DNA from 2 places in the Glutamicibacter bergerei genome. Region 2 is predicted to be linked to the other one. Evidence: predicted binding sites of a transcription regulator. Region 2 holds the regulator's gene; the other holds the start of a gene.
The links. The regulator HspR, encoded in region 2, represses chaperone genes until heat shock. The targets are predictions, from matches to a motif close to AAGTTGAGTCNNNNNGACTCAACTT.

Region 1: a site for HspR is predicted at 11,193-11,217, ahead of ACX5K5_RS01695 (ATP-dependent Clp protease ATP-binding subunit). Genes of this name have one in related genera too.

The regions. Positions count from the first base shown of each region.
Region 1 is NZ_CM137131.1:349,569-364,636, forward strand. It holds gene aceA (isocitrate lyase) at 43-1,344, opposite strand; gene ACX5K5_RS01660 (HutD family protein) at 1,658-2,260, opposite strand; gene ACX5K5_RS01665 (AAA family ATPase) at 2,270-2,821, opposite strand; gene ACX5K5_RS01670 (hypothetical protein) at 3,289-4,458, shown strand; gene ACX5K5_RS01675 (helix-turn-helix transcriptional regulator) at 4,612-6,099, shown strand; gene ACX5K5_RS01680 (AAA family ATPase) at 6,113-6,823, shown strand; gene ACX5K5_RS01685 (alpha/beta hydrolase family protein) at 6,820-7,482, opposite strand; gene ACX5K5_RS01690 (hypothetical protein) at 7,544-8,452, opposite strand; gene ACX5K5_RS01695 (ATP-dependent Clp protease ATP-binding subunit) at 8,622-11,174, opposite strand; gene ACX5K5_RS01700 (response regulator) at 11,289-11,963, opposite strand; gene ACX5K5_RS01705 (sensor histidine kinase) at 12,276-13,460, shown strand; gene ACX5K5_RS01710 (malonic semialdehyde reductase) at 13,805-14,425, shown strand; gene ACX5K5_RS01715 (hypothetical protein) at 14,507-15,068, opposite strand, start outside.
Region 2 is NZ_CM137131.1:2,667,662-2,682,729, reverse strand. It holds gene ACX5K5_RS12470 (MMPL family transporter) at 1-438, shown strand, start outside; gene ACX5K5_RS12465 (DEAD/DEAH box helicase) at 690-2,255, shown strand; gene pulA (pullulanase-type alpha-1,6-glucosidase) at 2,554-8,328, shown strand; gene ACX5K5_RS12455 (PLD nuclease N-terminal domain-containing protein) at 8,506-8,934, opposite strand; gene dnaK (molecular chaperone DnaK) at 8,992-10,845, shown strand; gene ACX5K5_RS12445 (nucleotide exchange factor GrpE) at 10,859-11,431, shown strand; gene ACX5K5_RS12440 (DnaJ C-terminal domain-containing protein) at 11,519-12,484, shown strand; gene ACX5K5_RS12435 (heat shock protein transcriptional repressor HspR) at 12,588-13,016, shown strand; gene ACX5K5_RS12430 (AMP-binding protein) at 13,261-14,874, shown strand; gene ACX5K5_RS12425 (GNAT family N-acetyltransferase) at 14,886-15,068, opposite strand, start outside.

The DNA of each region.
Region 1 (15,068 bases), 1.3 Mb from region 2:
GTCATTGCCGGCCCCACCGTCAGGGCCCCAAGGGGTCCTGATTTAGTGGAACTGTCCTTCTTCGGTGGAACCAACCAAAGCCAGGGTGGAGGCGTTGGGGTTCAACGTGGTGGCGATCTTGTCGAAGTAGCCGGTACCTACCTCGCGCTGGTGCTTGGTTGCGGTGTAGCCGCGGGACTCGGAAGCGAATTCGCGTTCCTGCAATTCGACGTAGGCACTCATGCCCTCTCGGGCGTAGCCCTCGGCCAGGTCAAACATCGAGTGGTTCAGTGCGTGGAAGCCGGCCAGGGTGATGAACTGGAAGCTGAAGCCCATCGCACCGAGTTCCCGCTGGAACTTGGCGATCGTTGCATCGTCCAAGTGCTTCTTCCAATTGAAGGAAGGTGAGCAGTTGTAGGAGAGCATCTGATCAGGGAATTCAGCCTTGACCGACTCAGCGAACTTGCGAGCCAACTCCAGGTCCGGGGTTCCGGTCTCCATCCAGATGAGGTCGGAGTACGGAGCGTAGGCCTTGGCACGGGCAATACATGGTTCGATTCCGTTGCGAACCTTGTAGAAACCTTCGGCGGTGCGCTCGCCGGTGATGAACTGCTGATCTCGTTCATCAACGTCCGAGGTGATCAGGGTGGCTGCCTCGGCGTCGGTGCGGGCGATGACTACCGACGGGGTTCCCGCCACGTCGGCTGCTAGGCGGGCCGCATTCAGCGTGCGAACGTGCTGCTGGGTTGGGATGAGCACCTTGCCACCGAGGTGGCCACACTTCTTCTCGGATGCCAGCTGGTCTTCCCAGTGGACCCCGGAAGCGCCGGCGGTGATCATCGACTTCATCAGCTCGTAAGCGTTGAGTGGTCCACCGAAGCCTGCCTCGGCATCTGCGACGATGGGGACCATCCAGTCCTCAACGCTCTGAATGCCTTCGGAAAATTCGATCTGGTCTGCGCGAAGCAAGGCGTTATTGATGCGGCGGACGACCTGTGGAACCGAGTTGGCCGGGTAGAGCGACTGGTCTGGGTAGGTCTGCCCAGAGAGGTTTGCATCCGCGGCCACCTGCCAACCGGAAAGATAGATGGCTCGAAGTCCGGCCTTGACCTGCTGGACCGCCTGGTTGCCGGTCAGTGCGCCTAGTGCGTTGGTGTAACCACCGGTGGGGGTTTCCTCGGTGAGCTGCTTCCACAGTTTCTCCGAACCACGCTTGGCTAGCGTGTTTTCTTCTTGAACACGACCCTGCAGGTTTACGACATCAGCGGCACTGTAATCACGGGTGACACCGTTCCAGCGTGGGTTGTTCTCCCAGTCGTTCTCGATAGTTGCGATGCGGTTGTCAATTGAATTCTGCTCAGTCATTGTGCTGGCCCCTTCGCCCACATGTTGGTGTTCGTCCGTATTCATTCGAATGCGGTGAACTTCTTCGTGACATTGACTATTCCGCAGATGCAAGGGGTGCAATAGGGGTCTTTAGAGGAAAGATTTGCAGTTCTTTGACAAAGCTCAAAAATATTAAGTTCTTCGCATAAATTCGCGTCATTAGGGCAAAACTGCTCAAAAAGTGGAGAGCAGAAAGGAAAGAAGTTAGTTTTTTCAGAAACTGGAGCGTGCTCTGGCTAACTCTTGGGCGCGCTAAAGTGTGGGATGGTGCGTAAATGAGTGGTTTTACCGGTTAGGGCAGATCCAGTGAGACGACTGCCATGAAACCGCGACCAGAGACGGTCGGTTCGGCCGTATCGCCACCGATGACGGTGTCGCGCACTTCCAGCTTTTGTTCTTCGCCGTTGAGTTTCAGAATGCCGTTACCCTGCACCAATACACCTAGCTGGCCATCGAACAGGTACTGATCGCGTTTCTTGGACAGTTCAACGATGCGCACTGTGCCGCGCACGCGTCCAGACTGGGTCGTTAGGTGCAGGACGAGTAATTCCTCAGCGGGCTGGCTGGTTGTCACGGGGTTGGACGTTTCAATTTTAAGTGGGCGCAACGGTTCAAGTCCGTGAATCTGCCCGTCAACATCAAGCTGGAGGAAATCTCCTGCAATGAGGGTTAGCGCCTGTGCAATACCAGAGCCCTGAAAGGAGCCTGCTTTTTCAATTGAACGAATCGAGAGGTTCCAGCTCGCGGAGTCTTGCACGACGGCGGTGAGCTGACCCTCGGTGGTTAGCTCGCCGGCGCATATCTGGCGTACCTGCCCCAGCTCCCATTGTTTTTTGCTGCTCTGGGCTAGTGGGAAGATGGTTCCTGGGGCGAACTGCGCGGCTGCTTCACTCATAATTCGAGTTTACTTGTCCAGAACTGCTAGTAGCTCATCAACCACACCATCAACGCGTTGGGCGGAGCTGATCACCGTCCATTTATGTCTCGCCGCCATCTCTAAATATGCGTTGCGGCTCGCCTCAAGGAATTCCTTGGTTTCGGTATCCTCGCCGCGCTGTTGAATTCGTGAATACGCCGTGTCCGCACCAACATCCAGCACAACCACGTCAGCATCTTTTGCACAGGCGAGAGCTAGCCAGAGGAAGAATCGACCTTGTGGCAGTCCGCGCACCTGGCGAAGCGCAAGCTGGCAGGCTACGTGACGATCCATCACGGTGACTCCGGAGAACAATGAAGCTTTGATCGTATTGCGCGCGACATTAAACAGTCGGAATATTGATTCGATGCCATCCTGGGTGGCGCGTGAAATTTCAAAACGAGAATTGGCGACTCGGTGATTCAACCATTTACGCGCTGCTGGATTCGCCACTCGCTGGGCGAGAACATCTTCTTGCTTCAGTGCGTGGACGAGTGTGGCGACGGCGGTGCTTTTGCCTGAACCATCGATGCCGAGCACAATCAGGGTCCCGCTGAACCGTAAAGCTTTGGGGTGATGAACGGGGCGCTGTGTGATTTCGGTGGTGATAATCGCAGGTCCTTAAGTAGATGTCTTAATCTCTACAACGTTCAAGTACCCGGTGTTGATAGCGAATTGTTGCTGAGAGTTTCACGTGAATCCAAACCTTTAAGTCCTAGGGCGCGAGCTCGATAATTCACAACATGCGGTGGAGGAATTTCTCCAATGTCATCCCTTGGGTTATTGAAGTTTGCCAAGGCGCTGACCTAGTATGAAGATCAGCAGGCCGGCGAGGAAAATTTGATGTCGTGCAGCCTGAGTCAGTGACCGGACCAGAGAATGGATCGACCTTGCGACCTAAATCCCGACTCCTCAGCCTTGGCCTACTAACAGCGGCGCTTTGTCTGAGCACGTCGTGTGTTTCAAGTGATGGGGCCGCGATAAATCCCGGCGCAATTGACAACGGTGTGACTCAACCGCAGACTCTTTCTGAGGTCCAATGGGGCAGTGGGAAGGAAGTCAGCGCACGAGTTGTCGAGCTGGGCGCTGCCACTGAAGTCGCGTTTGAAGATCAATTCACCGTGCAGGATTCAACGGATAACTGGCAAAAGCACTCGAATTTCCTCTCGGGGTTGGGGCTAAGCAGCCAAGGCGAGGTCCTAGGCGAGCTGTCACAGCAGATGAGACCCACACAAGCAGATACCAAATTGAGTGACCATGGTGAAATCGGGCTTGCAAAAAATGGAGAGTTCACTGCATTTGGAAGTACTCGGAAGCTGGTTGAAGGTGATGGTAACCGTACCGTCACCTCCGCGCTTTCCACGGATGATGGTTATCTCTGGGTAGAAAGCCCCAATTATGGATCCGCCTCTAGAACCTGGCGGCTGTTCACCGGCGGCCCAGGGAATCAATCAAAGTTATTGGCGAAGTCAAAAAACGATGATGAATTTGGCAACGATGAGTGGAATGTCGAGGTAGCTGTCCCGGTGGCGGACGATAAGTCCGTATATTGGTCAACTTTGACCACCAAAGCCAACGGGTCAACTTCATCCTCGGTCCTCCAGCATTCGCCATCTGAAGATGACAAAAGCAAGATTTTCGCTGATGATGCCACCAGTCCCGCCGTGCTGGATCAGGGGATCGCGGTTTTAGATTTGGTGACTGAAAATGGCACCGAAAAGAATTCCGAGAAACACGTAGCAAAATCAATTTCGCTTCATACCAAGCAAGCGGATCCTGAAGTTCTACTCACCGGAAGCTCGTTGCTCGATGACACTGTGGCATTTACGGGATTAGTTGGGCAAGGGGAAACTCTGATGGCTCAGCTGGCTGACAAGTTCTTAGTGACTAATCTTCAGAATAAGGATGTTACAGCCGTCGCACTGCCAGCTGATTCACGCGCTGTGGGCTACGCAATCTGCGGACAGCATGCTGCCTGGCAGGTGGTGGACAGCGGAGGCGCGAGTGATGGTTGGCAGTACTTACTGGATCTAGAAACCAATGAACTTTCTAAGGTTGCAAAGGAAGGGCTAACAGGCACGGCCTTCTGCAACGGCGACTACTTTGCCTGGGGCGTGCGCGGAACAGGGTACTCAACAAATGATGCGTACGTTGAAGTCATGAAATGGAAGAAATAATTGGTTGAGTGAAACAGAAGCCAGCTAACGCTGCGATCGGTTTAGAGGAAAGAACAGAAAATCTTTTGACGCGGTTGTTCTTGTCGCACGCAATTATTGTCATTTAGGGCGAATTCCTAGAAAAATTGATTGTTCTTCGCTTAGGCTGTGAATGTGACTGCATCCACATGGAATCGTAATTTCTCCGTTGACATCGAATCCGAGTCTGCTCTGGACCCGGAGCTCGATACGCTTGCGCTTGGCCGACGAATTCGCCACCTGCGCAAAGCAAAGTCGTTGACGTTAGACGATGTCTCGGCGCTAGTGGGAACGGCTCCCAGCCAACTATCACTGATAGAAAATGGCAAGCGGGAACCGAAACTTTCGCTGCTCAAGTCATTGGCCAGAGCATTGCAAGTGGGAGTTGATGATCTTTTGGGATCCGAGCCCCCTACACGACGCGCAGCATTGGAAATTGATCTGGAACGTGCGCAACGAGGCCCGCTCTATGAGGCATTGGGATTACCGAAGGTGCGCGTAGGTACGCGTTTACCCATGGACGTACTCGAATCACTCGTAGGATTACAAAATGAACTAGAACGCCGTCTTGAAGAACAGGCTGCAACTCCGGAAGAAGCGCGGCGTGCAAACACCGCGCTACGCCAAGAGATGCGTCAGCGTAATAACTACTACAAGGAAATTGAGCAAGAAGCCTCGAAGGTGCTTGCGGCAGTGGGCCATGACGCTGGACCGCTATCGCATCACCGTGCAGCTGATATCGCTGAACACCTTGGATTCAGCCTCCGATTTGTTGGTAATCTTCCGCATTCCACCCGCTCGGTGACTGACTTGAAGAACAAGAGAATCTATCTAACACAGGCCAGTCGCTCCGAGCATGACCCACGTTCGGTACTGCTTCAAGCGTTGGGCCACTACATTCTGGGCCACGAAGCCCCCACCAGCTATGCGAACTTTTTGGACCAGCGCGTCGCGACGAACTACTTTGCCGCGGCCTTGATGATGCCTGAGAAATCAACCACCGAGTTCTTGCGGCAGGCGAAGGCCAAAAGAGAAATCGCGATTGAGGATCTGCGCGACGCCTTTGCGGTCTCCTATGAAACTGCAGCTCACCGGTTTACCAACTTGGCAACAGAACATCTGGGAGTAACCTGCCATTTTCAGAAGGTCCACGAATCGGGGATATTGCATAAGGCCTATGAAAACGACCGAGTAAATTTCCCAGCGGATCACACCGGCGCTATCGAAGGGCAGAGCATTTGCCGTTATTGGACAAGTCGCGTGGTCTTTGAACAGATGGATAAATTCCGTTCCTTCGAGCAGTACACCGATACGGTAAATGGCACCTACTGGTGTACTGCGCGTACCGAACGGCACTCTTCGGGGCTGTATTCGCTATCCATCGGGGTTCCTTTTGAGCATGTTAAATGGTTTCGTGGCCGCGACACCAAGGAACGTTGCCAGTCGACGTGTCCAGATGAAAACTGTTGCAGACGCCCGCCGGCGGAGTTATCCAGCGAATGGTTTGGAAACGCATGGCCGTCTACTCGCGCAAATACGCACCTTTTGGCAGCGATGCCCACCGGAGCGTTCCCTGGCGTAGATGAAACCGAGGTTTACCGATTCTTGCAACAACAGCGATAGACAACCTGTGGCGATGAATCAAAGTGACCTGTTCTTGCCCGTGCGTCGTGTGGAGTCGCTGGATCCGGGAGCACCACTTGCGGTGCAATGGCCGTTAGTTTTGCCACCGGTGCGACAACTGCTTCTCGAAGGTCTGGATTTGGGTCGAGTCACCGTGATCGTGGGAGAAAACGGTGTCGGTAAATCTACATTGCTCGAAGCGGTGGCGATCGCCTACGGGATGAACCCGGAAGGTGGTTCTACCGGCGCGATGCACGTGACCCGAGCATCGGAATCTTCCCTCGCGCAAATGCTCAAACTCCAACGTGGTGCGGCTGCCTCGCGAAAGGGGTTCTTTCTTCGTGCAGAAACCATGCATTCCTTCTACACATACTTAGAACAATCGGCGTTGGGCTCTGCGTTGCATGAGCGTAGCCATGGCGAATCTTTCTTGGATCTCGTCGATGAGCGAATAAACCTCAAGGGACTATGGCTTCTGGACGAACCTGAATCAGCTTTGTCTTTAGCGGGATGTACTGCCTTGGTGCGGAAGTTGAGCGGAATAGTAGAGCGAGGCTCTCAGCTAATCATTTCCACTCATTCGCCCATTCTGGCAGCGTTCCCTGGCGCGAAGATCTTAGAAATTGGTTCGTGGGGTATGCGCGAAAGTGAATACGATCGACTTGAACTCATTAGGCAGTGGCGAGAGTTTCTGTCCGACCCACACGACTTTTTGAAGTCTTAGCTAAGCCGGCTACGAATAAACGTGGCGGTGGGCTCGGCTAATGTGGCGCCATCCTGAGTTACCGAACGGCCCGAGTAGGCGACCTTGAATGAATGGTCCCCACCTTCAAACCAGACAATTTGGCTCTCTGCGTTCAGGTTCGAGACCACACGATTGATGATCGCTGGATTGGCGAATGGATCACGGGTTCCCTCAAGAAAAAGCATGGGAATAGTTAGTGGGTAAAGGTGCTCGTCGCGGAGCTTGTCTTCCTTCTTCGGGGCGTGCAGTGGGTAGCCTAAGAAAATCAATGCTTCGGCGGGCATCCCCTCGCTGACAGCAAGGGAAGCCATGCGTCCACCGAAAGATTTTCCTGCGGTAAAAATGGGAAGTCCGGCCGCAAGGTTATCCGCGGCCCACTGGTGGACTTGTTTCCACGCGGCAACGGCAATCGGCGCCTTGTCTGGGAACTTTTTACCGGCGTCCATGTAGGGAAAATTGAAGCGCAACACCGAGACCCTGTGCTGCACTATGGCTGAAGCAAACCCAGTCATAAAGTCGTGATCTTTCCCAGCGCCTGACCCGTGAGCCAAGATGAGAAACGCAAATGCATCATCCGCAACGTCTAGAGATGCGCTTAGGTGGCCGTCTTCCCCTGGGATAAGTATTTCCTGGCTCATAGGATCAAGCGTAGTTCTTTCTGGGGTGTTCAAGGGGTCGGGACTGGTGCCCGTGGCGAACCTACTCCGTGGGAGGATTTTTGAACTCGGTGCTCGTTTCATCGGATCCCTCGACGATAACGGTCAGCTTTTCCACCTGTTCATTTCCATGAGCCTTGCTATTGATCTTGAGCATCATGTTTCCGGATACAAAATTAACGCCCGGAAGTGATTTCGTGTCGTAGGTGTTGTCTTGCCAATTGCCGGGGGCCAAGGTCACTACTAGTTCGCCAAAATCAGGGGATTCTACGGAATCAATGTACGCGTGTGGGTCGGTCGGGATGCAGCTACGATAAGTTGCAAGTTTCTTGATGGTCGCACCGCAAAATGACTCATAAGTATCATTCATCGAATCGAGCCACTGCACATACTTCTCTTCAGCCCAAGCGTCACGATCATTAGGATCGGCACCAGTTCGGGCTCGGGAGTAAGTGCCCGAGTATTTCCCATTCTCGGTAGCAAACGTTACTGATTCTAATTCTGGTGATTGTTCACCGATGCTTTCGAACATCACGAGGCCCATTATTCGAAGTTCATCGGTGGGACGTTCGTAGCTTTGAAGCATTCCGTCTTGGTTGAATCGATAAGAGTTATCAAGGACTATTTCGAGATGCCCCGGTTCTGAACCGCTCCAACTGATCATCAAATTGTTTGGGGGATAGAACCCCTTCACCGACTTGATGCCCGAATTATCCAACCAAGCTTGGATTTTCGAATCAGCCCAGTCCTGTCCGCTTGCCTTTAGCGTGGGCGAAACAGCCGCCGCCTCAACAGATGAAGTAGCTGAAACTGAAGTTGAAGTAGAAGCAACAGGAGCGTGAGTCTCTTTGTCGTTCGGTTCAGATGCCGAGACAATCGCGTCGGGCTGACTTGAGCATCCTGCCAACACTAAAGACACGGCAGCAATGGTAAAAAGAAGACGCGAGCGCATGAAACCTCCGGAGTATTGGTCAATTGTCAGTCTATCGAGGCCTTCCTACAGGACAAGATGCGCGTTTATTGTTCCGTAAAGACATAGAGCTTGGAATTGATAGTGACGATTAAACACAAGCGGGGCTAACGGATCGAAATGATCCGTTAGCCCCGCTTGAGGGAATTTCTTAGCTGCCGAAGTAGTCCATGACCGGTTCGCTTGGTGCGATTTCCGTGGCTGGGACCTGCTTGGCAACCTTTAGCTGTCCTGCCGCGAAGTCGACCTCTACGGTGTCGCCGGCGTTGAGCTCGTCACCGATCAGCAGGTCGGCAATGGCATCTTGGACCTTGCGCTGAACCAGGCGACGCAGTGGACGAGCGCCGAATTCTGGATCGTAGCCTTCCTTTGCCAACCATGAAACAGCAGCATCGGTGACGTGAAGTTTCAGTTCCTGCTCCGCCAGGTGCTTGCCGGTCTCATCAAGAACCAGCTTCACAATCTGCGCAATCTCAGACTCGCTGAGCTTACCGAAGAGTAGTACCTCGTCCAGGCGGTTCAGGAACTCGGGACGCATGAACTCACGCACCTTGCCCATGACCTTGGCCCGAATTTCGGCCTTCTCGCTACTCGCATTGACCGAGGTGAAACCAAAGTTACCGGCCTTGTTCGCGAGGTATTCGCCGCCGAGGTTACTGGTCATCAAGATCAGGGTATTGGAAAAGTCGACGGTGCGTCCGGCAGTATCGGTCAAACGTCCGTCATCCAAGACCTGCAAGAGCACGTTGAATACATCGGGGTGAGCCTTTTCGATTTCATCGAGCAAAATCACCGAGTACGGGTTGCGGCGTACCTTTTCGGTTAGCTGTCCTGGCTCGTCGTGTCCCACATAGCCTGGAGGGGCACCGATGAGCCGCGAGACGGTGTGCTTTTCTCCGTACTCGCTCATATCGATCCGTACTAAGGCATCGGCTGAACCGAACAGGTTATTAGCTAGAGCCTTAGCCAGCTCGGTTTTACCCACGCCGGTCGGGCCGAGGAACAAGAAGGAACCAATAGGACGTTGTGCCGGAGCTAAACCGGTACGACTACGGCGCACCGCACGGGAGACAGCCGCAACTGCGTCGTGCTGACCGATAACCGAGGCATGCAACTGTTCTTCCAAGGAGGCCAACCGGTTCTTGTCATCCCCGTTGATCCGGGAGGTCGGGATTCCGGTGGAGCGAGAGATGACCTCGGAAATTTGGGCTTCATCAACTACACGAGTAATCCCAGAATCACCGGCCTTTTCGGCAGCGGTGATGCGCTCAGTGAGAGCGGCATTATGATCGCGCCATGCACTGGCATCTTCATAACGTTCCTCGCCGATCGCACGGGCCTTTTCACGGTCTGCCTCGACCAGCTCATTGCGTAGTGCCTGTACGTCCTCGGTGCCACCAGCGGCGATAGACCTACGAGCGCCAGCAATATCGAGCAGATCGATTGCCTTATCCGGCAACCGACGGTCGGTCAGGTAGCGCGCCGACAGCGAGACCGCAGCTTTTAATGCCTCAGGGGTGTATTGCACCTGGTGGTGATCTTCATATGATTCTTGCAACCCTTCAAGGATCGCCAGGGCGACTTCCTGAGAAGGTTCTCCCACGGTGACCTTGCCGAAGCGACGTACCAGAGCCGAGTCTTTTTCAACCTTGCGGAATTCATCTAGTGTGGTGGCGCCGATCAGGTGCAGTTCACCGCGAGCTAGACGTGGTTTGAGGATATTAGCTGCATCCATGTTCCCGGATTCTCCGGAACCAGCGCCAACTAGCAGGTGCATTTCATCAATAAAGATGATGGTCTGCCCCTCCGCGTCAGCGACTTCCTCGAGCAGTCCGGTCAAGCGCTGTTCAAAGTCTCCGCGGTAACGCGTTCCAGAGAGCATTCCTGGAAGGTCAATGGAGATCAGTTGAGTTCCGCGGATTTGCTCCGGGACTTCGCCGGCAACAATGGCGCGAGCCAGTCCTTCGGCGATCGCGGTCTTACCCACGCCAGCTTCACCGATAAGTACCGGGTTGTTTTTGGTGCGACGAGCCAAGATCTCAACGACTTGAGCCAATTCGTCATCGCGACCGATGACCGGATCGATTTGCCCGTCAGATGCCAAAGCGGTCAAATCGGTGCCGTAGCGTTCGAGCATTGACACATCTTGTTCTTCGCCAGTCTCAGCTTCGCCGGACTGCGCACGCTGGGCTTGCTCCATGGCTGCCTGTTGCAGGCTTTGGCCAGTGATGCCGTGTTGTGCGAGCAACATACCCACGGGGGAGTCTGGTGAGAAGACGAAGGCCAGGAATAGGTGTTCCGGATCGATATAGGTCGAACCGTAGTTTCGAGCAACCTGATAAGCATCAAAGAGACTGCGCTGCGCAGCGGAGGAGAGACGAGAAGGCTTCTCGGTTGACTCCTCGCGGCGTGGCAGGCGCTGAATTGCGTCCTTGGATAGGGCTTCAAGATCCACACCCATTGCGCTCAGGTGTTGTCCGGCAGGCTCGGTGCGGAGCAGCGCGACAAGTAGGTGCAACGCATCAATTTCTGAATGTCCGTTTTCGTGGGCGAATCCGGCGGCGATGGATACCGCTTCGTGGGTGCGCTGCGAGAGCAGACGAGTGATGTCGATGGGGCGCGCGGCCTGGGCACGTGAGGAGAGGAACCGGGAGAGGAATTCCTCGAACGAGCCGTCTGACGGTGGTCCGAAAAAAGCTGGCAAGATGAGCCTCCTAGTAGAAACTTGAGTGGTCTATGCTCATGTTCAACGTAATACGACAGAATCTATTCCCGCAAAGTGGAGTTAGGCAACTAGAAGAGTGGTAGTTCACAGCTTTTAAGCGTCACGAGGGATCTCGATGAGCCCCAGCCGTGTTGCTGCAATGAGTGCCTGGACTCGGTCACGTACTTCTAATTTCATAAAGATCTTCGCCATATGGGTTTTTACCGTAGCCTCGGAGATATTCAAGCGCCGGCTTGTCTCCGTGTTATTGAACCCCTCGGAGAGAAGTCCAAGGATTTGCATTTCACGATTAGTTAGACCCAGATCATCGATAAGGTCCGCCGTATCTTGGGGCGTTCGTTGAACGTTTCTAACCGCGGTGATTAAATCAGCCGAAACCGACGGTGAGATGGCCGCTGAGCCATTGTGAACGGAATAAACCGCCTTAACAATTTCGCCTGGTTCAGTGTCTTTAACGAGGTAACCGCTGGCGCCCGCAACAAGGACCGGGACTAGGTAGTCGTCCGAGGAAAATGCGGTAATTGCAAGGATTTCTGGGCTGTCCTCTAAAGATTTAATGTTCTTTGTAGCTTCAATGCCATCCATGATTGGCATTTGTAAATCCATGAGTACGACATCTACTTCGTGTGCTTCACAGTAGGTCACCGCTTCTTGCCCATTTTGTACCGAATTAACAGTTACAATTCCCTGATCCGTTGCTAGGATCGTGCTAAGCGCGTGCCGAATAAGAGGCTCATCATCAACGATGAGGACCTTAATCTGTTCCATTGGTTTCCTTTGAATGGGAGGCAGCTCAGGAGTCAACCTGCCTTAAATCGAAGTATATAAGTTCAATAGTTTTGGGGTTTGAAATGAAAGCTTTAAAGATTTTGGCAGTGGCCGCACTTGTAGCGGCGCCTTTGGCTGTAGCTGCACCTGCAACCGCGGCACCGGTGGCCGAGTCTACCTATTCGGGACTGGCTGTTGCGACTCCGGCAGGATGGGGAAATGACTTTTCAACCTGGCTCTGCCGGAACTATAACGTGGCGTGTAACTAGCACCTATTTGACTTCACCACCCCTCCGGTGAAGTATTCGGCGTATGAATTCACGAGTCAAGGCTGCCCTGACCAAATGTTTTGCGGGCCAAGGCATAATCGTTTTGCCGGGTTTGACGGTTCTAATCGGCATTACCGCCACTGAATTCCTAACACTACTTACCAGCGGAATCGAAAATACTCCGGAACGGTCGATTCGCGGTGCGGTAGTTGGACTGCTGTTGTCGGTGTCATTAGCAATTGGGCTCAGGTGGGCGTCTACCTCACTTGGAGCGTTTCTCGCGATCCTGTATTTCGGTTTTTGGGATGGCGGCCTTTTCTTGTGGCTAGTTTTTTCGCTGATTATTTTTAGTGTTTTTGCCGCCACCGTCGATTCTCGAATCATCCGCAATTGGTTTCTGGTGCTGGTGCTCGTTTGGATGGGTCAATATGGAGTTCGCGCCGGTGATGACGCGATCCTTCTGGTGGCACTTGTACCGTTGTCTGTTCTCTCATTTGTTCTCGCGCGAATTATTTTCAACCTCCGCGAACGCAATCTCAATGCGGTTCAGCTGATGGAAGAGAGCCGCGAGCAAAACCGAGTCGCGATTGAACTCGAACGTAAAAACATCGCTCGGGACTTGCACGATATTGTCGCCCATGACATCACCGTGGTGGCTATGCAGTCTAAAGCTGCAAAATTTGCTAACAGTGGCCAGGCGGCCATGGACGCAATCGACATTATTGCAAAGCTCAGTACCGAGACGCTCCACGACTTAAGACTGATGCTCAATGTATTGCGAACCGACGGGACAATGAGTGATTCGTCGGGCGGCAGCGCCGATAAGCCCGCGGCAACCACTGTTTATGCAGTTCAAGGCCTGCAGATCTTTTCGCAACGGCTAAAAGATTCCGGTTTTTCTGTGACCTCTCACACCGACGAAAAAATCTCTGAACTTCCGCGTTCTGCACAGACTGCGTTGTATCGAGTGATGCAGGAAGCGACGACGAATATTATTAAACACGGCAAGCGCGAGGGTTCCTGTGATCTGCGTTTAGAGATCTCTGGGTCCAACGCGATCCTTGAAATGACTAATCAGATACCGAAGTCGAAACCTATAAAGGGTGACCAGCCGGTCGGTGGAATTGGCCTTATTGGTATGCGAGACCGGATGAATGCCTTCGGCGGACGGTTCAATGCGGAGGTTGTAGATGGACAGTGGGTACTCACTGCCAGTATCCCGTTCTAGGCCCTACCCTCCTACTTAAGTATGATTTCGCTTTTCTTGGAATCGCGATAAGTTATAGATGTATCGGTGAAGACCGATCACCGCAGGGAAATTGGTGATGTTTTGCGAGTGGCATCATCAAGAGTTCCGCAGTGATTAAAAGGTACGTTGCGTCATGGACGAACTGATCTTTCTTCGGCGTTGTGCCCCCATCGCACGCCTGAGTTTGTTAGTGGCGCGACGTACCTTTTATAACCTCACCGATACCTGTTGTGTTACAGCTCACATGGCTGATGCGGAATGTCCTAGGCCGAGTTTTCCGTTATACCTCTTGGATACAATCAACTTTCGAGAGTGAGCATCACATGTCGGTTCAGACTGAAACCCAGCCATACGAAATGCTAAGCATTAACTCGGACGCGGCGGATCAGCTGTTCTTCGAAGCCCGTAGTGCAAACGCCTTTAGCGATGAGCCGGTCTCAGATGAAGTTCTTGATGCAATCTACGACACCATGAAAATGGGTCCAACTCTCATGAATAACCAGCCACTGCGCATCACTTGGGTGAAAAGCGCTGAGGCTCGTCAAAAGGTTTCAGAGACTATGGCCGGCACTAACGCACAGAAAGCGCTGACCGCACCGGCCCTGGCCATTCTTTCGTTCGATACCGAGTGGCACGAAGAATTCCCATCATTCTTCCCACATGCTCCAGAACGCAAAGCAATGTTTGAAGATCAGGGTGCGCGCACCGCTATCGGAAATAACAACGCATGGTTGCAGGCCGGATACTTCATCATGGCAGTACGCGCCGTTGGTTTAGCCGCTGGCCCAATGGCCGGCTTTGATGCAGCTGCGGTTGACGCCGTGGTGAACGCCGATGGCCGCAACAAGTCGTTCCTAATAGTTAACGTTGGTAAGCCAGGTGCTGACGCATGGTTTGGCCGGCTTCCGCGCCACGACGCACAGTTCGCTACTCGCAGCATCTAAGCACTGTAAAAACATAAAGGGGGTCCTGGGCAGCAAATTTAATTGCTGCCCAGGACCACCTTTTGGCCTTTTGCGCGAGGGTTACTCGCCAGCTCCCGACGGGTCATTTTCAAGAACGTGGTCCGACACCTTAGAAAGTGCGCGCTCAAGTGCAGCCCGCAGGATCACCGGTACGGTGATTTCCTCTGCCAGAGTCAGCAGGCCTTCGCGTTCAAAGGTGCGCAGGATGATTTCAACCTGTGGGACCGCGATCTCAAGGCTCGAGATGAGGTGGTGTTGCTCAATCGGCAGGTCGTCTTCGGAGGGGATGTGCAATGCAAATTCGGTGCGCGGCGGCTTCGAAGAGGCAGCGTGGGTGAGAAGTCCGGCGACCATCTCCGCAACCTGGGCCTGTCCGGGGGTCTGCAAGGTATTGATCAGCACATGCGAGTAGATGATCTCGGCGAGCAGTTCCTTGATCAGACGAGCGCCAGCTCCGCTGGATGCAAGGAGTGCCTCGCGAAGTGAATCGGTCGGTACAGCCTGCGGTGAGCTGTAGCGAAGCATGGCAGTGCCGATAAAGGCATCCCAGTAAGCGGCCAAGCGGGGAATTGATGCCAAGTCCGCTACCACGGTTCCGTCTTCGGGCTCCCACGGATTCGCT
Region 2 (15,068 bases):
GTCAGCGCACTGGTATTCAACAACGTATTCAAGTTCTCGGGGGCTGATCCGGCCGTACCGTTGTTTGGTTTTGTCTTCTTGGTAGCACTGGGGGTGGACTACAACATCTTCTTGATGACCAGGGTGCGCGAAGAATCGTTGAAGCATGGAACGCGTGAGGGTATGCGTCGTGGCTTGAAGGTTACCGGCGGAGTCATTACCTCGGCAGGTGTGGTGCTGGCAGCAACCTTTGCAGCTTTAGGCGTTGTTCCAATCATGTTCTTGGCGCAGCTTGGGTTCATCGTTGCCTTTGGCGTGCTGCTCGATACATTCATCGTCAGAAGCCTTTTGGTCCCTGCTCTGGTGGAGGAAATTGGACCGAAGGTCTGGTGGCCTTCGAAGCTGGCCAAAGAGCCCGAAGAGACTAAAGAATCTGATTTAGTGTCTGAGATCTCCTGATTTTAGTCGATCTGACGGACTCCGGTACTGCCGGAGTCCGTCATTGGCCTGTAGAATAAAACTGTGCGCACTTCTTAGTGATTCGGTGATTCTCCCGAAAAACTCGGTGCGCATTCGTCGACAGTTTAGATTTCCCCCTTCCGAAGATCTTCACCAGCTGGTGTCTTTTCTTTGCATAGTTGCGGACTTCCTCCTGGCTCGGCGAAACCAAACGCCAAAACCGGCGTGCGAATCAGAGAGAAAGTTTGAGCATGACTGCAACTTTTAGCGCCCTCGGCGTGCCCGAAAACATTGTCAACGTCCTAGCTGACCTTGGCATTGAATCGGCTTTCCCAATTCAGGAAGCCACCCTTCCCTCCACTCTTGCCGGCGGCGACGTCTTGGGCCGTGGACAGACCGGCTCGGGTAAAACCCTTGCCTTCTCCATTCCAATGGTGGCCCGACTGGCTCAGCGTCCACAGCGTCGCAAGGCACGTTTCCCTCGCGCACTGATCATGGCTCCGACCCGCGAATTGGCGACTCAGATCGCCAAGGCCGTGGATCCGCTAGCCGCAGCCTCGGGTTTGCGCACCACCGTAATCTACGGTGGCGTCGCCCAGAGCCGCCAGGAAAAGGCCGTGAACGAAGGCGTTGACATTGTCATCGCTTGCCCGGGTCGTCTCGATGACTTGATCAAGCAGAAGGTCGTTGACCTGTCCCAGCTTGAAATCTCGATTCTGGACGAGGCCGACCACATGGCAGATATGGGCTTCTTGCCTGTAGTTCGCCGCATCATGGACCGCATGCCAACCGGCATCCAGCACATGCTCTTCTCGGCCACCTTGGACAACGGTGTGGACAAGGTTGTTAAGCGTTACCTGAGCAACCCAACCATTCACTCGGTTGATGCTCCGGAAGCCGCAGTGAACACCATGGAACACCACGTCTTCGTGATTCCAGCCGATGACAAGAAGGAACTGATCCGCATTTTGGCTCAGGGCACCGGTCGTCGCATCATGTTCATGCGCACCAAGCACCACGCCAAGAAGATGGCAATCGCCCTGTCTAAGGCAGGCGTCCCATCGGTAGACCTACACGGCAACCTGTCGCAGAACGCTCGTGACCGAAACCTAGCTGCCTTCTCCTCGGGTGAGGCTAAGGTTCTTGTTGCCACCGACGTTGCTGCTCGCGGCGTTCACGTTGACGGCGTGGAACTTGTTGTACACGTTGATCCACCGGCAGAACACAAGGCATACACTCACCGCTCGGGCCGTACCGCCCGTGCAGGCTCCAGTGGCACCGTAGTCACCATTTGCACCCCTGATCAGCAGGGCGACGTATCCACCTTGCTTCGCCAGGCTGGTTTGAAGGTTCCTTTTGAGAAGGTCAACCTGAACTCCGCAGTCGTGGCAGATGTTGTCGGCGAAGTGGCCGCACCGGTTGCTTATGTTGCTCCGGCACAGCCAAAGGCATCGCCACGCAAGCGCACCAGCGCTGGCGCCGGTAACGGTTCTTCGCGTGGTGGCAACGGCGGTAATGGTGCTCGCGGTGGCCGTCCAGGTCGCGGCGCTCGTTCCGAAGACGAAGGCCAGCAGAGCTCGAACCGTCGTCCAGCTCGCGGCGGCTCGGCCAACGCGGAACGTCCAGCACGTGGCGGACATTCGGCTAACGCCGAGCGCCCATCGCGCGGCGGGCACAACGCTAACGCGGAACGTCCAAGTGGTGGCAACCGTGCTCCACGTCAGGGTGGACGCGGCGACTCAGCTGGCGCACCAGCTGGCGGCGGTCGTTCACGTGGACCACGTCGTGCATCAAGCCCTGCTACCGGCGGACGGTAAGAACTAGTACGAAAAAGAACCTCCAGACAGCCAAAAGCTGTCTGGAGGTTCTTTTTGTAGTGGGGTTGCCGACCTGACCGGACAATGGGAATTGGAGACTTTTGTGCCGCATTGTGCAAACGTTTCCTATGTAAAAAGTTGGAAAAATACTGAAAAGTTTGATGTTTTCCCTGCATCCGAGTGTAAATGTTGGAAACGCTTGCGCTTGATGGAATTCGCTCAGTAGTGTGGGCTGAATCACTGGCGAGTCAGCTCTTATGGCTTGCCGCTCGTACCTTCGAATTCAATGGAGCATTTCGTGAACAGCAAAAGCGCTGCTTCCTCCGTGCGCAGTCAGCCACTGCCACCATACCTTCATAAACGTAGTTGGCGTCGTTGGGTCACCGCCTTGGCCGCAACCCCGATGCTGGCGCTCGCACCCATGGCACCCCTGGCTGGTATTCCCGCCGTGGCAGATGAAACTTCTGTGACTCTGGCCGGTTCTTTTCAGTCGTTGTTGGGATGTTCCGCTGACTGGATGGCTGACTGTGAAGCTACCAGCCTGCAATCCACGGACCAGGAAGGGCAATACAGCCTGGAAGTGGAAGTTCCGGCGGGGAACTATGAATACAAAGTAGCGTTGAACAAAAGCTTTGACACGTCTTATGGACTGGATGGGGGAGAAGAGAACATTCCCCTAGCCCTGAGTGCGGATAGCCGATTGCGCTTCACCTTTGATACGGCCACTGGGCTGACACAAGTTGTGCCACTGGACCTTCGCGGAAAATATTCAGATACTGATGCCGAATTGGTCGCTGCGCCGGTCAGGCAAGCCGGTTCTGGTGAGCAATTCTATTTCGTCTTGACAGACCGCTTTGCCAATGGCTCAACGGCTAACGACACCGGCGGTTTGGAAGGTGATCGACTAACCACCGGGTTTGATCCGACGGACAAAGGATTCTATGAAGGCGGTGATATCGCAGGCTTACACTCCAAGCTCGACTACATTCAGGGCCTTGGCACCAGCGCCATCTGGCTCACGCCCAGTTTTAAGAACATGCCGGTTCAGGGTAGTGGTGATGATGCCAGCGCCGGATATCACGGCTATTGGGTCACCGATTTCACTCAGATCGACCCACATCTAGGCACCAATGAAGAACTCTCCGAACTGATTGATGACGCCCACAAGCGTGGCATCAAGGTGTATTTCGACATCATCGTGAACCATACCGCGGATCTCATCGACAATAAGGAAAAGAAGTATTCCTACGTTGAGCAGTCTTCCCATCCCTATAAGGATGCTCAGGGTCAAGCCTTTGACCCGGCGGACTACGCAGGCAGTGATACCTTCCCAGAGCTAGACGCTTCCAGTTCCTTCCCTTATACCCCGGTTGTTTCTGACCAAGTCAAGAAGGTCCCCGACTGGCTCAATGATCCAACGCTCTATCACAACCGCGGGGACTCAACCTGGGAAGGTGAGTCGGTCACCTATGGCGATTTTCAGGGGCTTGATGACCTCATGACCGAAAATCCTAAGGTAGTCAACGGTTTCGCAGAGGTCTACAAGAACTGGGTGGACTTCGGAATTGATGGCTTCCGCATCGACACCGCAAAACATGTGAATTTTGAATTCTGGGAACAATGGACCAAACAAGTTCAGGACTATGCACGAGCCCAGGGTAAAGACGACTTCTTCATGTTTGGCGAAGTTTATGATGCCGATGCAAAGAAGCTTTCGCCCTACGTGCGTAAGACGGAAATGAATTCCGTCCTTGATTTCACGTTCCAATCTGCTGCTGCCGGTTTCGCGGGAGGAAATTCAGCCAAAACGCTAAGCACGCTGTTCTCGGCGGATGACTACTACACCACGGCAAACACCTCAGCTGATGCTCTACCAACTTTCCTTGGCAATCACGATATGGGGCGCATTGGGTACTTCCTGAACAACAGCAATCAGAAACTCAAACGTGATGAACTGGCCCATGAACTGATGTTCCTGACCCGTGGCCAGCCGGTGGTTTACTACGGTGACGAACAAGGATTTGCAGGCACCGGTGGAGACAAGGATTCTCGCCAATCACTGTTCGCTTCTCAAGTCTCGGACTATCAGAACCAAGAATTGATTACCGGAGAAAAGCTCGGAACCCAAGATCGTTATGACAGTGATTCTCCGTTGTACCAGCACATCGCGGCCCTTTCTAAACTTCGCGAATCAAACAAAGCGCTGAAGGGCGGGGCACAAGTAGAGCTATACGCCCAAGATTCCAAGGGAGTCTATGCATTCTCGCGTGTGGACCGTGACGAGAAAACCGAATACCTGGTGGCCCTGAACAACTCGGAAGAATCCGCTGATGTTGAGTTGTCGACTCTGACCTCCGACGCAACCTACTCAGCGCTCTATGGCGCCGAAGACAAACTCAGCAGTGCTGCGGACGGGAAACTCAACGTGACGGTGCCAGCGCTATCTGCAGTGGTTTATAAAGCTGACAAGAACGTAGATAGTGCTGCCTTCACACCTGAGATTTCCGCTCCAAAATCTGGGGCCGGGCTCAGCGGCGTAACACCCGTATCCGTGGATTTAGGCGAACAGGCGTGGGCTGAAACAAGCATGTCGTGGCGTGAAGTGGGCACCGAGAAGTGGCACCTACTGGGCGTGGCAGAAGACCGCACCCCACGAGTCTTCCACGACGTTTCATCGCTACCACAAGGCACCTTGGTGGAATATCGTGCCGTGAGTACCAATGCCGCAGGAGAACGCAGCGCCGCTTCCACCTATGCTTCCGTGGGCAACGACGTTTCCGGGTTTGCGAAGGAAAAACCGGCTGAATCGGATATCTCCATGGTCACCGTGCCGGGAAGCCATAACACCGAAATGGGTTGTGTCACCGACTGGGATCCGGCCTGCGAGGCAGCCAAACTCACTGAACAGCCTGGCGGGGTCTATTCTGGTGAATTCGATGTCCCAGCAGGGGACTATGAATACAAGGTAGCCATCAACGGATCATGGGATCTGAGCTACGGCGCTGGTGGTATTGCCGGTGGTGACAACCTTAAATATTCTCACGAAGGTGGGACCGTCAAGTTCTTCTTCGATCCCCGCAACAACATCGCACAAAGCGATCAACAGGGTCCGATGATCACCTTACCGGGAAGTTTTCAAGACGAATTGGGCTGTAAATCCGACTGGGATCCAACCTGTCTCGCTACTTTAATGGCGGACGCTGATGCTGACGGTACCTACGAATTCACTACGGAGAAGATCCCGGCTGGTACCTACGAATTTAAGGTGTCACACAACTTCGGGTGGGACGAAAATTATGGCGTTGACGGTGCCGCCGGAGGTGCTAACTACAGTCTTTCGGTAACCGAAGGAAAGCCAGTGAGCTTCAGCTACGACTCGAAGACTCACCTGTTGCAGTTTGGTTCTGACACCCAAACAGTCGCCGGCGTTGGTCAAATGAAAGCGCAGTGGATTTCCGCTGACACCCTAGCGATTCCTCGTGATCTAGGCACTGGTGAAAACTATGCCCTCTACGCTTCAAAGGACGCCAGCTTGAAATTGGAGGGAGAAGAGATCTCCGGTGCGAAGCCAATCGAGCTCAAAGAAATTATTGGTGGGTTGAGTGCCGAACAACGCAAGAAGTTCCCACACCTTGCCGACTACCGTGCCTTGCGTGTTGAGCTAGATCGCGAAGACGTAGCCTCTGCATTGCGTTCACAACTGGCATTGGCACGATTTGATGGCGAAGGGGATACCCAGAAACTCACCGCCTTCACCGGAGTTCAGAGTGCTGGTGTCATTGATGATCTCTATGCCAAGGCGCTTGACGATGTAGAACTCGGCGTGAGCTTCACCGGAAAACGCCCTACCTTTAGGCTCTGGGCACCCACGGCCCAAAAAACAACACTGCTGATTACTGACAAGAAGGAGAAGACTGCACGATACGCTGCTAGCTATTCGAAGGACAGCGGTGTGTGGACGGTAAAGGGTAAACCTCAGATGGCTGAGGCGAAGTACCGGTGGGAAGTTCAGGTCTTTGTCCCTGAAACGGGCAAGATCGAAACGAATATTGTTACCGATCCATATTCGGTTGCGTTGACCACTAATTCCACCCACTCGGTCGCGGTGAGCTTGGAAGACCCTCACCACCAGCCAAAACAGTGGCGTAAGGCCAAAGCCAAAAACGTCGAAAAGAACGTGGACCGCAGCATCTATGAACTGCAGATCCGTGACTTCTCGATTTCAGATGCTTCGGTGCCCGAGAATCAGCGGGGCCGCTACGGAGCGTTTGGAGCAAATGGGGCCGGGAGTAAACAGCTCAAACAGCTTTCCGAGGCTGGCCTGACTACCGTTCACCTGCTGCCAAGTTTTGATATCGCCACCATTGAGGAGGAACAGTCACAACGTGTTGAGACGGACTGTGATCTGAAGTCGCTGCCGGCAGCTTCCAGCAAACAACAAGAGTGCGTTACTGCCCACGGTGATGAAGACGGATTCAACTGGGGGTACGACCCCTTCCATTTCATGGCTCCGGAAGGTTCGTACGCCACGAACCCTGAAGGAGCGAACCGTGTCGAAGAATTCCGCTCGATGGTTGGATCCTTGCACAGCATGGGGCTAGAAGTAGTGCTTGATCAGGTGTTCAACCACACCGCAGCCTCGGGTCAAGCCGATCGCAGTGTGCTGGATAAGATCGTGCCTGGCTACTACCACCGACTTGATGCCACCGGGAAAGTGGAAACCTCGTCCTGCTGTCAGAACCTGGCCACGGAACACGCTGCGGCGCAGAAACTGATGGTTGATGCCCTGGTGGTGTGGGCCAAGGACTATAAGGTTGATGGATTCCGTTTTGACCTCATGGGCCACCACTCACGAGAAACCATGGAAGCCGTACGCAGTGCATTAGATGAACTGAAGCCGGGACGTGACGGAGTGGACGGCAAGTCCATTTACCTCTATGGCGAAGGATGGAACTTTGGTGAGGTGGCGGACAATGCTCGCTTCTATCAAGCGACTCAGGGGCAAATGAACGGTACCGGCATCGGGACCTTTAACGACCGACTGCGCGATGCCGTTCATGGTGGCAGTCCTGTTGATTCATCCTCAACATTCCGTCAGGGCTTTGGTACTGGTTTGGGAACGGATCCCAACGGTAATAAGGTCAATGGGAGCACCGAGGAAGCGTTGAAAGATCTCGGCCACGAAACCGACCTAGTGAAGCTCGGCTTGGCTGGCAATCTCGCAGACTTCGAATTCCTCGCTTCGGATGGCAGTGTGCACCGTGGTGATGAATTGGATTACCGCGGAGCGAAAGCAGGCTATGCTTCGCAGCCGGGAGAAGTGATCAACTATGTTGACGCGCACGATAATGAAACGCTCTACGACCTCACTGTGCTCAAGTTGCCACGAGATACTTCCATGGAGGATCGGGTGCGGATGAATACTCTCTCGCAAGCAACCGTGATGTATTCACAAGCTGTTCCGTTCTGGCATGCCGGAACCGAGTTATTGCGTTCAAAGTCTTTGGACCGAAATTCCTATAACTCGGGGGACTGGTTCAACCGCATCGACTTCTCCGGAGTGGAAAATACTTTTGGCTCGGGTCTTCCGCCCGAGGCAGATAACGGGGAGAAGTGGGATCTGATGGCTCCACTATTAGAAGACCCTGCGCTCAAGCCGGATGCCAAGGCCATGGCTGATGCTGAAGGGGCAGCCTTGGACTTGTTGCAGACCCGCAAGGAAGTTGGACTCTTGCGATTGGGCTCAGCTGATCTCATTGGGCAAAAGGTGAGCTTCCCGCTGGGTGGGTCTGAGGCTGAACCGGGAATTATCGTGATGCGCATTGACGACACGGTGGGTAAGGATGTCGATCGCAAGCATGACGGTGCCTTAGTCCTCTTCAATGCCTCGCCGAAGGAGAGCACGCAAAAGCTTGAGGAGCTGGTAGGTCACGACTACTCGCTTGCCAAGTCTCTTGCGAAAGGCAGTGATGACCGGGTGAAGTCAACTTCGTTCGACAGTGCCACCGGTGAGCTGACTATTCCGGCGCGCACCGCGGCAGTCCTAGTGGAACCTCAGGGCTCGGCTAAGTAGTAGAACGGAGCATTCCTACTGGACCATCTGTAGGGATTATTCGCAGGACCATTGTTGGTAGATGAACTGATCTAGCCAGTGTGGCAATCGAGTTTTTCATTGCCAAAGCGTCCACGCTGACAGCGAACAACCCGCTCTCGTCATCACGAGAGCGGGTTGTTCCATTGTGTCTGTAAATCAGTTTTGAGGGTCTTTGCGACGCCCAAAGACAAAGTAGGAAATGCTTCCTAGTACGTTGAGGCAACTGACCACGGCCCACAGTGGTTTTGGCCCTCTCGCCAGCTGAACGGGGCGTCGACGAAGATCGCACAAGGCTGCAAACATCAAAGTCAGCTCGATAATTCCAGCGAGGATGACAGCAACCTGGGTGCGGCGATCCAGCTCCCGGAAGGACCGTTTTTTCGGTAGGTTGAGGCGCCGGGAGCGCAGGGTGGATTGTCCTTGAATGCCTTGGGTGTCCTGTGTCTGAAAATTATTTTTCGGCATGGGAATCATTCTTGCCCTTTGTTCGTTGAAGAAGACAGAACGCAAAGTTGAGTCAAGTTCGCTCAAGTTAATTTGACAGTCAAAAAAGACAGTGAGTAAAGTTGAGTCCAGAACGCTCAACTGGGGTATCCGCCCCAAGCGTTAGTACTTAACAATTCAAGGCAAAGGAGAGCCAATATGTCGCGTGCAGTAGGCATTGACCTAGGAACCACCAACTCGGTCGTATCCGTGCTCGAAGGTGGCGAGCCAACCGTTATCGCAAACGCGGAAGGTAACCGCACCACCCCGTCCATCGTTGCTTTCTCGAAGAGCGGCGAAGTTCTGGTTGGCGATATCGCCAAGCGCCAGGCAGTGAACAACATTGACCGCACCATCGCTTCGGTCAAGCGTCACATGGGTACCGACTGGTCCATCAACGTGGACGAGAAGAAGTACACCGCTCAGGAAATTTCTGCTCGTACCCTGATGAAGCTGAAGAACGACGCCGAGTCCTACTTGGGCGAAAAGGTCACCGACGCGGTCATCACCGTTCCTGCATACTTCAACGATGCTGAGCGTCAGTCCACCAAGGAAGCCGGCGAAATCGCAGGCTTGAACGTACTGCGCATTGTCAACGAGCCAACCGCAGCCGCTCTGGCTTACGGTCTGGAAAAGGGTAAAGAAGACGAACTCATCTTGGTCTTCGACCTCGGTGGCGGTACCTTCGACGTTTCCCTGCTCGAAGTTGGCAAGGATGACGACGGATTCTCCACCATCCAGGTTCGCTCCACCTCGGGCGATAACCGCCTCGGTGGCGACGACTGGGATCAGCGCATCGTAGATTGGCTGCTGGCTCAGGCTAAGCAGAAGGGTGCAGACCTGTCCAAGGACAAGATTGCACTGCAGCGTCTGAAGGAAGCTGCTGAGCAGGCCAAGAAGGAACTGTCCTCGGCTACCAGCACCAACATCTCCCTGCAGTACCTCTCGGTCACCGCCGATGGCCCGGTTCACCTAGACGAGCACCTCTCGCGTGCTAAGTTCCAGGAACTGACCAAGGATCTGCTGGAGCGCACCCGCAAGCCATTCAACGATGTCATCAAGGAAGCCGGAGTTAAGGTTTCGGAGATCGCACACGTGATCCTCGTTGGCGGTTCGACCCGTATGCCAGCAGTGGCAGAGCTGGTCAAGGACCTGGCCGGCAAGGAAGCCAACAAGGGCGTCAACCCAGATGAGGTTGTTGCCGTTGGTGCAGCCCTGCAGGCTGGCGTGCTGAAGGGTGAGCGCAAGGACGTATTGCTCATCGACGTCACCCCACTGTCCCTGGGTATTGAAACCAAGGGCGGCGTGATGACCAAGCTGATCGAGCGCAACACCGCGATCCCAACCAAGCGTTCGGAGACCTTCACCACCGCCGAGGACAACCAGCCTTCGGTATCGATCCAGGTCTTCCAGGGTGAGCGCGAGTTCACCCGCGACAACAAGCCACTGGGCACCTTCGAGCTGACCGGTATCGCACCGGCACCTCGCGGCATCCCACAGGTTGAGGTCACCTTCGACATCGACGCCAACGGCATCGTGCACGTATCCGCTAAGGATAAGGGCACCGGTACCGAGCAGTCGATGACCATCACCGGCGGCTCCTCGCTGTCGAAGGAAGACATCGAGCGCATGGTTCAGGAAGCCGAAGCTCACGCCGAAGAGGACAAGGCCCGCCGCGAGGCAGCCGAGACCCGTAACGCCGCCGAGCAGGCAGCTTACTCGGTAGACAAGCTCATCAAGGACAACGATGAGAAGCTTCCAGAAGAGGTCAAGACCGAGGTTCAGGCCGACGTTGACGCACTGAAGGAAGCCTTGGAGAAGCAGGACAACGACGACGAGGTCAAGGCAGCGTTTGAGAAGCTTCAGGCTTCGCAGACCAAGCTGGGCGAGGCAATCTACGCCAACACCGCCGCCGAAGGCGCCGAAGCACCTGCAGGCGAGCAGGCTCCAAACGCTGATGAAGACATCGTCGACGCCGAGGTAATCGACGAAGACGAAGCCGACAAGAAGTAGGGAGCAAGGGAATATGTCCGAGGCACAGGACCAGAACGAAAACTCCGGCCAGGAGCCGGAGAACCAGCCAGAGGCAGCCGACGTGCAGCCAAACGCTGACGCCCTGGGTCAGGCCGAGGCGATCCTGAACGAGGCTGCTGCAGGTGTCGAAGAGGCACAGGCTGAAGTTACCGAAAAGGAATCCGAGCTTCGCAACGACCTGCTTCGTTTGCAGGCCGAGTACGTCAACTACCGCAAGCGCGTAGAGCGTGACCGGGTAGCAGTACGTGAAAGTGCCGTTCAGTCGGTGCTCGCCACGTTGCTGCCGGTGCTTGATGATATCGATGCGGCACGTGCTCATGGTGACTTAGCAGATGGCCCGTTCGCGGCTATCGCTAAGAAGCTGGACACGGTCTTGGCAACTCACGGCCTGGAACGAATCGATGAGGCTGGGGTCGAATTTGATCCCAACGTTCACGAGGCGTTGCTCCGCCAGCCGGTCCCAGAGATCCCAGCGGATCATGTGGGACAGGTACTGCGAGCCGGTTACCGTAAGGGAAACTACACCATGCGTGCCGCGCAGGTGCTAGTAGCCACCGGCGAGTAGCCACACATCTAGATAACGAAACTGCCCACTGCCGAAACCTCGACAGTGGGCAGTTTCAAATCGGTAGTCAAAAGAAAGGGGGCCCTGATGGCAAGTCAGGACTGGATCGACAAAGACTTTTACGCCATTCTGGGCGTCTCCAAGGACGCCAGCGAGGCGGACATCAAGAAGGCGTACCGTAAGCTAGCACGTAAATACCACCCGGATACTAATCAGGGTGATGCGGAAGCCGAGCGGAAGTTCAAAGACATCTCCGAGGCTAACTCGGTGCTTTCGGACAAAGAAGAGCGTGAGCAGTATGACGCGATTCGCGCTATGGGCGGCGGAGCGCGTTTCAGCGCCGGAGGCCCCGGCGGCGCACCAGGCGGCCAAGCAGGCTTTGATGACATGTTCTCCAACCTCTTTGGTGGGGGAGGGGCGCCACGCGGTCGCGGCGGACAACCAGATTTCTCTGATCTGTTCGGTGGCGGCGGTTTCGGTGGCGGCTTTGGACAAAGTGCCCCGCCTCGCAAGGGCGCGGACCGCACCGCAAGCACCACGATTTCCTTCGCCGGATCTATCAAGGGCACCACTATCGGTTTGCGTGAGCAAAGCGGTGAAGTCATTGACGTGCGTGTTCCTGCAGGAATCAAGGACGGTCAATCGGTACGTGTGCGCGGTCGCGGTCAGTCAGGACCAGCCGGAAACGGCGACCTGCTGGTGAAGGTGAAGGTTACCGAACACCCGTACTTCAAACGCGAAGAGAACAATATTCGTGTGCACGTGCCAATCACCTTTGATGAGGCCGCGCTCGGGGCAAAAATTCATGTGCCAACCTTGGATGGCGAAGAAGTTGCCATGAAGGTACCAGCCGGTTCAAACTCGGGGCGGACCTTACGTCTGAAAGGGCGCGGGGTGAAGACCTCCAAGGCGACCGGCGACATGCTGATCGTGTTAGATGTGGTCATTCCGCAGAACCTGAACGATAAGGCGAAAGCAGCCATCGAAGAGTTCGCGGCGGCTACCGAGGGTGAAGATCCTCGACAGGCGCTGGCTGCTAAGGCCAAGCTCTAAGCTAAAGATTGGCCCGATACGTGAGTGTGCTTCGCAAGGGGCACACTCACGTAGACAATACATTTATCCCCTACATTTGGGGGAGAAACGGAGACTGAGATTCATGGCCCACGAGTTCCTAAGACCTGTGTTCGTCATTTCAGTCGCCGCACAACTAGCAGATATGCACCCGCAGACCCTGCGCCAGTATGATCGCATCGGATTGGTCTCACCCAGCCGTCAATCGGGTAAGCAGCGACGATATTCCCAGCGCGACGTTTCACTATTGCGCCAGGTGCAGCAGCTGAGCAAAGAGGGCGTGTCGCTCGAAGGCATTAAACGCATTATCGAGCTGCAAAACCAGGTGTCTTTTCTGCAAAACCAGGTCGGCGAATTACGCGATGAATTGCGCGCCGTCCAGCAAGGCCAAACCCGTGTGTTCGCCGCCGGAACCGCCGCCGGAGATGTGGTTTCCATGGCCCGCGGAATGCGTCCGGCTCGCCGCGAACCAACGGTGACACTATTTACAACGCGCCGTGCCATTGGCAGATAGTTTTCCTCCGTTGGTCGTGTTCGGCTAGTAATCCGTCGGTAAAATCATTAGTCTCAAAACTACGTGATCCACCTCACCTATCGTGGGTCACGTTGTTGCGTCCCGGATAGCCGTATCCGGAATAAAAGCTGCGCAACCCAACTGTTTTGAGGATGGAGAGCTTCGTGCGGGAGAACCCATTAGTTACGACCCCTGATCAGGTAAAAGTCGGCATTTCTGAGACTCAGGATCTGAGGGCCAAGCGATGAAATCCTATGCACAGGGCGATACCACTTCGGAACTTCTCCACGACACTATCGGCGCCAACCTAGAACGCACCGTCGCATTGTATGGAGAGCGTGAAGCACTGGTGGAAGCCTTCACCGGTCGGCGCTGGACCTGGAATGAGCTGGACCTAGCGGTTAACGATTTAGCGCGTGGACTTCTCTCAGCTGGTTTAGAACCGGGGGATAGGGTGGGAGTTTGGGCGCCAAACTGCGCCGAATGGACCTTGACTCAGTACGCCACAGCAAAAATCGGTGTCATCTTGGTCAATGTTAATCCCACCTATCGAAGTCATGAGTATTCCTACGCGGTCAATCACAGCGGCCTACGGATGCTGATCACCATGACCAGTTTCAAAACGAGTATGTATCGTGAAATGGTTGAACGTTGTGCCGTGGATACTCCGACCTTGGAACGCGTGGTCTATCTGGACACCGCTGACTGGGCCGGACTTATCGAAGCAGGTCAAGGTATAGATCCGGCCTTGGTTAGCCAACGTCTGGCGCTGACCGAACCAGATCAAGCCATCAATATTCAGTACACCTCTGGTACTACGGGATATCCCAAGGGCGCGACACTCAGCCACCGAAATATTCTGAATAACGGATTTTTTGTCACTGAAACTATTCGGCTAGGTCCCGAAGACCGACTCTGCATCCCGGTGCCTTTTTACCACTGCTTCGGCATGGTGATGGGAAATCTGGGATGCACAAGTCACGGAACCACCATGGTGATCCCGGCCCCGAGCTTTGATGCTGAAGCTACCCTGCGAGTAGTGGCCGAAGAAAAATGCACCGGTGTTTATGGGGTTCCCACCATGTTTATTGCGATGCAAAATCACCCAAGTTTTGGTACCCATGATTTGAGTACCTTGCGTACCGGAATCATGGCCGGATCGGTTTGCCCGGTTGAAGTGATGCGCGGTTGCCTAGAAGATATGAACATGTCCGAGGTATCCATCGCCTACGGAATGACCGAAACCAGCCCAGTGTCCTGCCAGACGAGGGCGGATGATGATTTAGAGGCACGTACCGAAACCATTGGCCGCGTCCACCCGCATTTGGAAGTCAAAATCGTGGATCCAGCGACCGGGGAAACTGTGGAACGTGGAGAACCGGGAGAATATTGCACTCGCGGCTACTCGGTGATGCTCGGTTATTGGAATGACGAAGCCAAAACCAAGGAAACAATTGATTCGGAGAACTGGTTGCATACCGGGGACCTCGCGGTCATGCGCGAAGACGGATATTGCGTCATTGTGGGGCGCATCAAGGATATGGTGATTCGCGGCGGTGAGAACATCTATCCTCGAGAGATTGAAGAGTTCTTCTTCAAACACCCAGATATTGAGGATGTCTCGGTGGTGGGAATTCCAGATGAAAAATATGGTGAGGAAATTTGTGCCTGTATCAAGATGAAGGCGGGCAAGGACCCGCTGACCATTGAGGACCTCAGGGCCTTTGCCCACGGTCAACTGGCACAGTACAAAATTCCTGCCTATGCCATGATCCTCGATGAATTTCCGATTACCGTCACCGGCAAAATTCGTAAGGTGCAATTACGTGAAGACGCGGCGAAAAAGTTACTCACCTAAGTATCGGTGAATTACAAACGGCCGTGCTTGGCCAACCGGGCCAAGAGCCCTTGCCTGACGGCGGGCCACTCCTGTGGCAGGATCGAGAAAATCACGGTGTCACGCAGAGTCCCAGTGCTCGCGTCATACATGTGATTGCGCAGCACGCCGTCTTGCTTCGCGCCTAGTCGGGCGATCGCCGCGCGTGACTGCTG